Regions from separate parts of the Pradoshia eiseniae genome, predicted to be linked through region 2. Evidence: a T-box and tRNA genes for the amino acid it is inferred to sense, from the RefSeq annotation. Region 2 holds a T-box; the other regions hold tRNA genes.
The links. A T-box is a leader RNA that pairs with one kind of tRNA and senses whether it is charged. The one in region 2 lies ahead of argS (arginine--tRNA ligase), so its partner is inferred to be a tRNA-Arg.
Positions count from the first base shown of each region.

Region 1: it encodes a tRNA-Arg, which carries the amino acid that the T-box ahead of argS (arginine--tRNA ligase) is inferred to sense. The anticodon was not compared.
Region 3: it encodes a tRNA-Arg, which carries the amino acid that the T-box ahead of argS (arginine--tRNA ligase) is inferred to sense. The anticodon was not compared.

Region 1 covers NZ_PKOZ01000005.1:228,828-232,083, reverse strand. The annotation lists gene CYL18_RS11070 (amino acid permease) at 1-161, opposite strand, end outside; gene clpP (ATP-dependent Clp endopeptidase proteolytic subunit ClpP) at 533-1,141, opposite strand; tRNA gene CYL18_RS11060 (tRNA-Arg) at 1,452-1,523, shown strand; gene rpoN (RNA polymerase factor sigma-54) at 1,980-3,256, shown strand, end outside.
Region 2 covers NZ_PKOZ01000001.1:858,148-861,403, forward strand. The annotation lists gene CYL18_RS04270 (M14 family metallopeptidase) at 1-884, shown strand, start outside; T-box leader at 1,054-1,273, shown strand; gene argS (arginine--tRNA ligase) at 1,321-3,006, shown strand; partial or broken gene CYL18_RS19680 (hypothetical protein) at 3,073-3,153, opposite strand.
Region 3 covers NZ_PKOZ01000008.1:151,661-154,916, reverse strand. The annotation lists gene CYL18_RS13740 (NAD(P)/FAD-dependent oxidoreductase) at 1-598, shown strand, start outside; gene CYL18_RS13735 (hypothetical protein) at 981-1,322, shown strand; tRNA gene CYL18_RS13730 (tRNA-Arg) at 1,710-1,783, opposite strand; gene CYL18_RS13725 (metallophosphoesterase family protein) at 1,958-2,470, opposite strand; gene CYL18_RS13720 (XTP/dITP diphosphatase) at 2,467-3,051, opposite strand; gene rph (ribonuclease PH) at 3,100-3,256, opposite strand, start outside.

The DNA.
Region 1 (3,256 bases), on a different contig from region 2:
ATCATCAATACTCCAAATCCAGTCAATAGCCAAGCGAGTGTGGCACCGGCTGGGCTTGCCACCTTTGATAGATTTGCCGGAAGCATGAAGATTCCGCCTCCGACCATATTGCCAACGACGAACATCGTTAAAATCCAAAAACCCCATTTTTTTTGCATCATGATGAATATCTCCTCTGTTTATAAAAGTGAACGAAAAAAAACCATGCAGTTATTCTCCCGCATGGTGACTATCCAATACGGGCACAGGCAAATGACCCTGTGCCCATTATTTAAATGAGCATAAGGTCAGCTGCTATGATGATGTCGATGTCGGTATGAAAGAGATAACGAAAGCATAATCAGCACTCCTTAGGATCGAAAAATTTAAGCATTGGCTCTATCCTAACACGTATCTTTATTTTGGTAAAGTGATAAACAATTAGAGAGTTAAAATATTTAAGGGGGGTTCAGGAAGGTTCGTTCCGCCTATACTGTTACATAAAAAGAAGCAGACGGTTTCTCGTCTGCTTCTTTCACTTAATGGATATTGATTAGTCGTTTTTCTTTGCGGCATCCGTCACATTGCGAGTGATGATGCGGTCTACAAGGCCGTATTCAAGAGCGCGATCAGCGGTCATGAAGTTGTCACGTTCTGTGTCACGTGAGATGGTTTCAAGTGATTGACCAGTGCGCTCAGCTAGAATTTGGTTCAAGCGCTCACGCATGAAGAGAATGCGTTTAGCTGCAATTTCGATTTCGGTGGCTTGGCCTTGTGCGCCTCCAAGTGGCTGATGAATCATGACTTCGCTGTTTGGAAGGGCAAAACGTTTGCCTTTCTCACCAGCTGCAAGAAGGAATGCTCCCATGGATGCAGCCATACCGATACAGATTGTGGAGACCTGTGGTTTGATGTATTGCATTGTATCATAGATTGCCATACCAGCCGTAATGCTTCCGCCAGGGCTGTTAATGTATAGGTAAATGTCTTTGTCCGGATTTTCTGTTTCCAGGAACAGAAGCTGTGCGACAATGGAGTTAGCCACATTGTCATCGATGGCGCTTCCAAGCATGATAATACGGTCTTTAAGCAAGCGGGAATATATGTCGTAAGCACGTTCCCCGCGATTTGTTTGTTCAATGACTGTAGGGATTAAATTCATTAGTTTCTCCTCCTTTATGTAATCAAGCATATTCACTTCGTGTTTTAATCATACACCTTTTGGTCAATAAAGGTCAAACAAAAGACGTCTGATTGATGAATTTGGGGAAAATCCATGATTAACTCGGTACTTTTCTTCAAGTTTATGTATGAGCTTAGTCTGAAGGGTAAAGAGCGAAAAGGCTGAATTGTTCGCATGAAAGTTCCTGATAACCATCTTACCCAAGTTTTATTAATGTAAACCATGGGGGAATAGTTCTTGCCAAATTCAATTATGTTCATTATAATATATTTTTGTAGGCTAACATTTTGCCCTTGTAGTTTAACGGATAAAACACAAGATTCCGGTTCTTGAGCTGGGGGTTCGATTCCCTCCAAGGGCGTACCGATAACGGCTTAGAGGCTCTTCAAGCAATTGCTTGAAGGGCTTTTTTAGTTTCTTGAAAAGTCATCTCTTCTTTCTGGCATGAAATCGGGCAGGCACCTAGTCATGTTTAATGTTGTGCAAAAGCCTGCTCTCCTGGTCAGGAAACCAAAACTGAAACCAGCACCGCCCTATATTCATGATAATCCTCCAAATGTATTGAAGAGCGTCCCGAAGTATAAGAGCATACCGCCTGATAGGCTATAACAAAGGAAAGGGCAGTTGAAATATTGGACTGTTCGTTCTTCCTAAATGAGCGATATCGACAATGTTTATTGACACACATGGTGAACGGTTATTTTTTTAGTAACTTATCACCCTTCTTCATCCAATCTTTTCCTTGCCCAATACTCGGCGATTTACTACTATTAAAGAAAGTATTAGTACTATTAAGCAGGGGGCGAGGTTGTTGAAGATGGAGATGGGATTATTTCAACAGCAGAGCTTGAAGCTGGCGATGACGCCGGAATTGAGCCAGGCGATTATGCTTTTGCAATATCCGGCCATGGAGCTCACCGCATTTATGGAGAGTAAAGCACTTGATAATCCATTGATTGAAGTCGAGACCGGCTATCAATCATCAAGCCGCGGCTGGAGTCAAGGGGATATGTCATGGATTCATCAAATTAGTGATGAACGCCCGGATTTACATTCCTATCTGAAGGGGCAGATTCCTTTCAAGGAAATGGATACACATGAGCAAAGAATACTGAATTATATGATTGATAATATTGATGATAATGGTTATTTAAGGCTTACATATGAGGAGATCAATGCGGTTTTTCCAGTTTTGCAAACTGAATGGGAAATGGCAAAGAGCATTCTCCAAACATTGGAACCAGCAGGAGCAGGGGCAGAAAGCTTGAGTGATTGCCTTCTTATTCAAGCTAGAAGGGATGATAATGAAAGCGCTTTATTGAATGTTTTGCTGAAGGATTATTTCACTGCATTTGTAGAGAAGAAGTGGAAGGAACTATCAAGGACGCTAGGTGTCTCGGTTGTAGAGATTCAGCGTGTGTTTGACCAAATACAGTCGTATAACCCTCGCCCAGGGGCGGCATTCGGTTCAGAGCGTTCCCAATATAGTGTGCCGGATGTGAGGGTTTACTCCTCTAAAGGGAAGCTTGTAGCGGAAATCGTTGAATCTAGCCGTGTAAGGATAAGGGAGTTTGCCATCGGTATAGAGGGCCAGCATGATGAAGCAGCCGAGCGTTATATGCATCAAAAGAGGATGGAGTATAGATGGCTCCAAAAAGCCATTCAGCAAAGGAATGAGACATTGCTGCATGTGACTTATGCAATCATAGAAAAGCAGCTGGACTATTTTCTTACAGGGAAGTCAGATTCCATTAAACCGCTTGTTATGAAGGAGATTGCCGATGTCTTGGAGATTCATGAATCAACAGTGAGCCGCGCGGTTCGTGATAAAATGATTGAAACCCCTTTTGGGACCATCCCGATGAGGATGTTTTTCTCAAGCAGCCTTCAAACGGACCAAAAGGCCGATGCATCCGCATTAAAGGTCAAAAAGGAGATTGAGAAGCTGGTCGGATCAGAGGATAAGGCAGCTCCCTTATCAGATCAGGCAATTTCTGACTATTTAAAGCAGAATAGCGGCATTGTCATCTCTAGAAGAACCGTTTCTAAATACAGGGAGCAGCTTGGAATTCCCTCCTCCGCTAAAAGACGGCG
Region 2 (3,256 bases):
AGACGTCTGATAAGCTCTTGCTGCCGGATGTGCAAAAGGCATTGAAGAAAGAGAAGCTGAGCTTCCATGATTATTACACTTTATCCTCCTCGAACGGCAAGCTTGTCGCGGAAGAGGGAAGCACGGAAACTCGGATCGGGCGTAATGCGCTTGGATTGAAGAATACATTCACCTATCTGATTGAGACACGCGGCATCAATATCGGCCGGGCTGATTTTGAGCGGCGCGTATTTGCCCAGGTGACAGCCCAAACCAACTTTATCAAGTCAGCCATAAAGAATGCAGACAAGGTGAAGCGAACCGTTGAAGAGGCGCGCAAAACGGTTGTAAACAAAGGGAAGAATGCGAATGACAATGATAAGATTGTCATCATGAGCGAAAATAAACTCGTTCCTGACCAGGAGCTGACCGTCGTCGATCTTGCGAAAGCGTACAAAGTCGATATCCCGATTGATTGGAAAAGCTCGAGCGACGCCTATCCGACATTAGAGAGGGAAAGGCCAACCGCTTATATCCTTCCTCCTGCCTATCATTCTATTGCTGATAAGCTCAAGGTTCTTGGTGTGAAGGTGGAAAAGCTGAAGAAAAGCTCTAGCTTATCCGTTGAAAGCTATAAGGTGACAGAGAATGAAGTATCGACCCAGCTTGAAAGCGGACATTATACAAATAAGGTCAAAACAGAGGTCTCAACGAAAAAGAAAACCTTCCCGGCTGGAAGCTATGTATTTAAGATGGATCAGCCAAATGCCAATTACATCGCCTTGGCGCTTGAGCCGGAAGGCGTTGACAGCTATGTGACCTTCAATTTCATTCCGGTTGAAAAAGGGGATGAAATTCCTGTATACCGGTACATGGAGGAAGGCGGGCTTAGGACTAACAGATAAAAAGAATGAAATTTTGCAGCTGTTCCTTTATAGGGATAGCTGTGTTTAATTGTATGGAAAGATCAATTTCATCACTTTTTATATAGAAAAATCATATTGTGAATGGTCTAACTTTTTAAAAAATTATATTGAAAAAAAGATTGAGTGTTTAGTAAAATTAATTTATAAAATAAATTCAGTGAAGAAGAGAGTAGTAAGCTTTGATGCATACAGCGAATCAGGGACGGTGGAAGCCTGGTGGTGATCGAGTTTATGAAGCGCACTTTTGAGAAGGTATCCTGAACAATAAGGTAGGGATATCCGGGGATAACACCTCGTTAGCAAAGAAAGCCGGTTCAATTTTGAACAAGTAGAGTGGTACCGCGGGAACATAAACTCTCGTCTCTTTCCTATAGAGACGGGAGTTTTTTGTATTATAAAAAAAGGAGTGAATTGAATGAAATACGTACAAGAATTTGCAGCAGCACTCTATCCAAATGTGAAGGATGAACTCAGTTTAGAGCAGATTGAACAACTAATCGAAAAACCAAAATATAGCAATCAAGGCGATCTTGCCTTTCCTTGTTTTTCGTTGTCTAAAACGAGAAGGAAGGCTCCGCAGGCGATTGCTGCAGATATTAGCGGAAGTATATCTTCCCCATTATTTGAGAAAATTGAAGTGGTCGGCGGATATTTAAACGTCTTCTTGAAAAAGGATGTTGTCCTCCGGGAAGTGCTTGAAGAAATTTTATCCTCAAAGCAGCATTATGGCGATCAGCATGCAGGAGATGGACAGGTGGCAACCATTGACATGTCATCACCGAATATTGCGAAGCCTTTTTCGATGGGACATTTGCGCTCGACGGTTATTGGGAATGCTCTTTCCTTAATTTTACAGAAAAATGGCTTTGAGACCGTAAAGATTAACCATTTGGGTGATTGGGGGACACAATTTGGCAAGCTTATAACCGCTTATAAAAAGTGGGGCTCAGAAGAAGCGGTTGCTGCGCAGCCGATAAAAGAGCTGTTGAAGCTATATGTCCAATTCCACGATGAAGCGGTAAACAACCCGGCACTTGAAGATGAGGCGAGAAAATGGTTCAAGCTTCTAGAGGATGGCAATGAAGAGGCGAGAGCGCTTTGGCAATGGTTCAGGGATGAATCGTTAAAGGAATTCTCGGGGATTTATGATTTAATGGGCATTGAATTTGATTCCTTTGCCGGTGAAGCTTTTTATAATGACAAAATGGATGTCATCATTGAACAATTAGAGCGCATGAATTTATTGACATCATCAGATGGGGCGGAGGTTGTTAAGCTCGATGACCAAGATCTTCCTCCTGCTCTTATTCGAAAATCAGATGGTGCTACCCTTTATGCCACACGTGATTTGGCAGCTGCATATTATCGACAAAACACGTACCATTTCAGCAAGGCTTTATATGTAGTGGGGAATGAACAATCCCATTACTTTAAACAATTAAAGGCTGTATTAAAGAAAATGCAATTTGATTGGGCAGATGAAGTCATTCATATCCCATTTGGCATGATGCAAAAGGACGGCAAAAAGATGTCTACCCGTAAAGGGAAGGTTGTTCTTTTAGAGGAAGTGCTGAATGAATCGATTGATACTGTTCTAAACACAATCAATGAACGCAACCCTGAGCTTGCGCATAAAGAGGAGGTTGCGAAAAACGTTGGTGTAGGTGCGGTTGTGTTCCACGATTTGAAAAACTATCGATGTAATGATATTGAATTCTCGCTCGAAGAACTCCTCCGTTTCGAAGGAGAAACAGGTCCATATGTCCAATATACACATGCAAGAGCGTGTTCATTGCTGCGAAAAGGCGGATGGAAGGAAGAACGTGACATTCAGCTGAGCGGTGTTGAAGAGTGGTCGATTATTAAAGAATTGCAGGAGTTTCCGGAAGTCATTCGTAAAGCCTGCGATAAATATGACCCATCACTTGTTGCCAAGTACGCCATTGATTTAGCTCAAACGTTCAATAAATACTATGCCGATGTAAGGATTTTGGCAGATGATGAGCATAAAAATGATCGATTGACACTTGTTTATTGTGTAACGGTTGTATTGGCGGAAGCATTGAGACTATTAGGAGTTGGTGCTCCGAAGGAAATGTAAGGTAGTATGATTGAATTATTTTTGTCTAAATAGACGATGGAAATACTACATTAGGCGGGTTGAGCCCTAGATATAGGGACTCAACCCGCCTGTTTTTCTATGGTAACGCTTATTATAGTAGAACTTTATGTATTGCTCCATAGCGTCATTTAACTTCTCAGATTATGTTGTCCCCGAAATACCCTCTACTTGGAAATATCGATGCAGCGGTCGGCACTTATTTATATATATCTTTTCTTTTCCAGTTCTC
Region 3 (3,256 bases), on a different contig from region 2:
AGGGAAGAAATTCACGAAGGAACACGCTATATTTTATACGAATCGTAATCATTCCATCACGGCAAAGCATGTCATTATTGCCGCAGGTTATGAAGGGCTTGAATTCAAAAAGGAGAAGGATTGCCTTTTAACCAGCTCCTATGCCGTCATCACCAAGCCGGTTGAGAATCTGCAGCAATCCGATTGGTATAAGCAAACATTAATCTGGGAGACGGCCCGCCCATACGTCTATATGCGGACAACCGCAGATAATAGAATCATCATTGGAGGGCTTGACGACAATACGACCTACCCGGAGGATCGTGATTCCAAAATCATCGCTAAGAAGAAAAAGCTAATAAAGGAATTTAATAAGCTTTTCCCTAATATACATGCAGAGCCTGAATATTATCTTGGAGCCTTCTATGGTGGGACACATGACGGACTCCCTCTAATTGGGCAGTACGAGGAATTCCCCCGTTGTCATTTCCTATTCGCCTACGGAGATAATGGACTTGTCTATAGCAGCATCTTGTCAAAAATAATCACGGAAATCATTAAAAACGGATCTCATCCAGACTTTGATTTATATAGTCATAATAGAAATTTAAGTCAATAGCATCAAGCACTTATATGCAAAAAGACAAAAACCGCTTTGGTTTTTGTCTTTTTCTTTTGGTAGCGTCCCAGGGAGAGCTTCGAACTCCCGAATATACACTTAGATGGCATATCCTCTGTCCAGCTGAGCGTTCTGAACTAAATTGAAAGAACAGTATCACTGTTCTCATTCAAAGTGCTTGAGTGAGTCTACAGAGCTTATTTAATGAGACACAGAGGATAGTAAGATTATTTCCCCAAAAGAAGGTTCCATAAGGATATTTCCCTTATGGATATGAGTATATTTTCATTGAAAATCTGCAATTGTCCAAGCTTATTTCACAGGAAAACATAACTTATACAATCCGGACTGCAAAAATATACTAAACAAAGGAGAATGTTAAATGGAACAAAATTTTAAGCAGCTTATGAAAACCGCTCAAAGCTACGATAGAAATGAAATCGAAAGAATACTCGGGGTCCTCCTGATTGTTGGAGCCATTAATGAAAAATTCGCTCTTGCCGAATTAATTAGAGCAGAAGCAGAAAAAATTGATGCTTTGACAGATCAATTCAAAAAAAATGATCATACTCCAGTAAATGCAGAACAGCTTGTCGCAGCTAATCAGTCAGCTGCTAATGTTTTCAATGGCTTAGGCAATGCCCTACAGCAAATTAACGAGCAAATCGAACAAGGAAAGAAACTGCTTTCCAAGAAATCTAATCATAAATCTAATCATAAATAACTATAAAATCACAATAGTACTGGTTTAATGCTGACCATTTAAAAAGCCCACTAGGATACGGAAATAGTCCGGATTCCATATCCCGGGCTTTTTTTTATGTATCAAGACTTCCGAGGCAGCCTGACTTCGTTTTCTGATCCGTATGTCAGCATTTCTGCTCAAAAAAGCCGGTAGCCTCGTTGCGAGATTACCGGCTGATGTAGTAGAAAAAGGCTCGGGACAGAAGAAAAAATCATAAAAGAAGCTATCAAATCGCATCTTGAATCATTTCAAAAAAATATAACAAGCGGAGTAAGTCATAATTTATATACTGACCGTTTCTCTAAGTAATATAAGAGATAAAAAACACCCTGAACTTTAATAAAAAGTTCAGGGTGTTTACGTTAGCGTCCCAGGAGAGATTCGAACTCCCGACCGACGGCTTAGAAGGCCGTTGCTCTATCCAGCTGAGCTACTGGGACATGATATGAAGTAATTGTTTTTCGTTTCTTTTTTGTCATCATCGCCTGACGACATTTATTATTATATATTGTGTTCACCGTTAAGTCAATAACTTTTTTGAAAAAGTTTTTTGCGTTTTTTTGGGTGAAGGAGAAGTGGAATCTCCTTCACCTACTATACAACTTTTTTGCGTTTTAGGAAAGGGTTGTTTTTAAACTCCAGTCTGGTAAATTATCCCCTTCAAGTGTGTAGAAATCAACGATTGCCTTCTTCCCTCGTTTCTCGAGGATGGCATATGTTTTGTACTTGCTGCCTTTTGGAAGACGGATACTGCCAGGGTTAATGAAAAGGCAGTCATCAATCTTTTCGGCACCGGCGATATGAGAATGACCGAAGCAGACGATGTCAGCTCCCACTTCTCTTGCCTTAAGGCTTACATTCAGCAGGGTAGATTTAACATTGAACAGATGCCCGTGTGTGACGAATATGGACCATGTATCAAAGCTGATGACACTTTCAGCCGGGAAATCATCGCCGAAGTCGCAGTTTCCTTGGACCGTGGCATAGGGCTTGATGACCTCATCCTCCTGTGACAGCTCAGAGTCGCCACAATGGATGAAGATGTCTACTTCATCCTTATGGCGGGCATATAACGTATGCAATTCATCATAGAGCCCATGGCTGTCACTGACAATCAATGCTTTCATCCGAGCTTCGCCTCCAATGCTTTTAAGGCATTGGCCCTGTGGCTGATTTTGTTCTTCACTGCTGGCTCAAGATTCGCCATGACTGTTTCCTTCTCCGGCACATAGAAGATAGGGTCATAGCCGAAGCCATACTCACCCTCTGGCTCGCGGGCAATATAGCCCTCACATGTTCCTGATACGGTGATGGTGCCGATTTCAGGACCGACCATCGCTATCGCACAATAAAATCTAGCTGTCCGTTTTTCGTCTGGAACATCTTTCATTTCTTCAAGAACCTTCTCATAGTTATCCTTATCATTCTTGGCTGGTCCTGCATAGCGCGCCGAATAAACGCCAGGGCGTCCGTCTAGTGCATCAATGACAAGTCCTGAGTCATCAGATAAGACGGTCATGTTCATTTGTTCAGAAATGGCTTTCGCCTTTAGGATAGCATTCTCCTCGAATGTAGTGCCCGTTTCTTCAACATCAATGGCATCCTCGATATCGAGCAATGTCAGCACCTTTATGCCCTTAGGGGCGAACAGCGCTTCAAACTCCTTCGCTTTCCCTTTATTCTTCGTTGCAATTAAAACAGTTTTCATAGTCCCTCTCCTCTCTAGATAAGAAGAAAAAGCGCAGAATCTACGCTTTTACTTGATTTTCTCAGCAATCGGCCCTAATGCTTCTTTTTGCGATTCGAATAATTGATTGATCCCTGCAGCCGCTAAATCAAGCAATTCATTTAATTGGGCACGCGTGAAGGTGGCTTCCTCGCCTGTTCCCTGTAATTCCACGAACTCTTCCGCT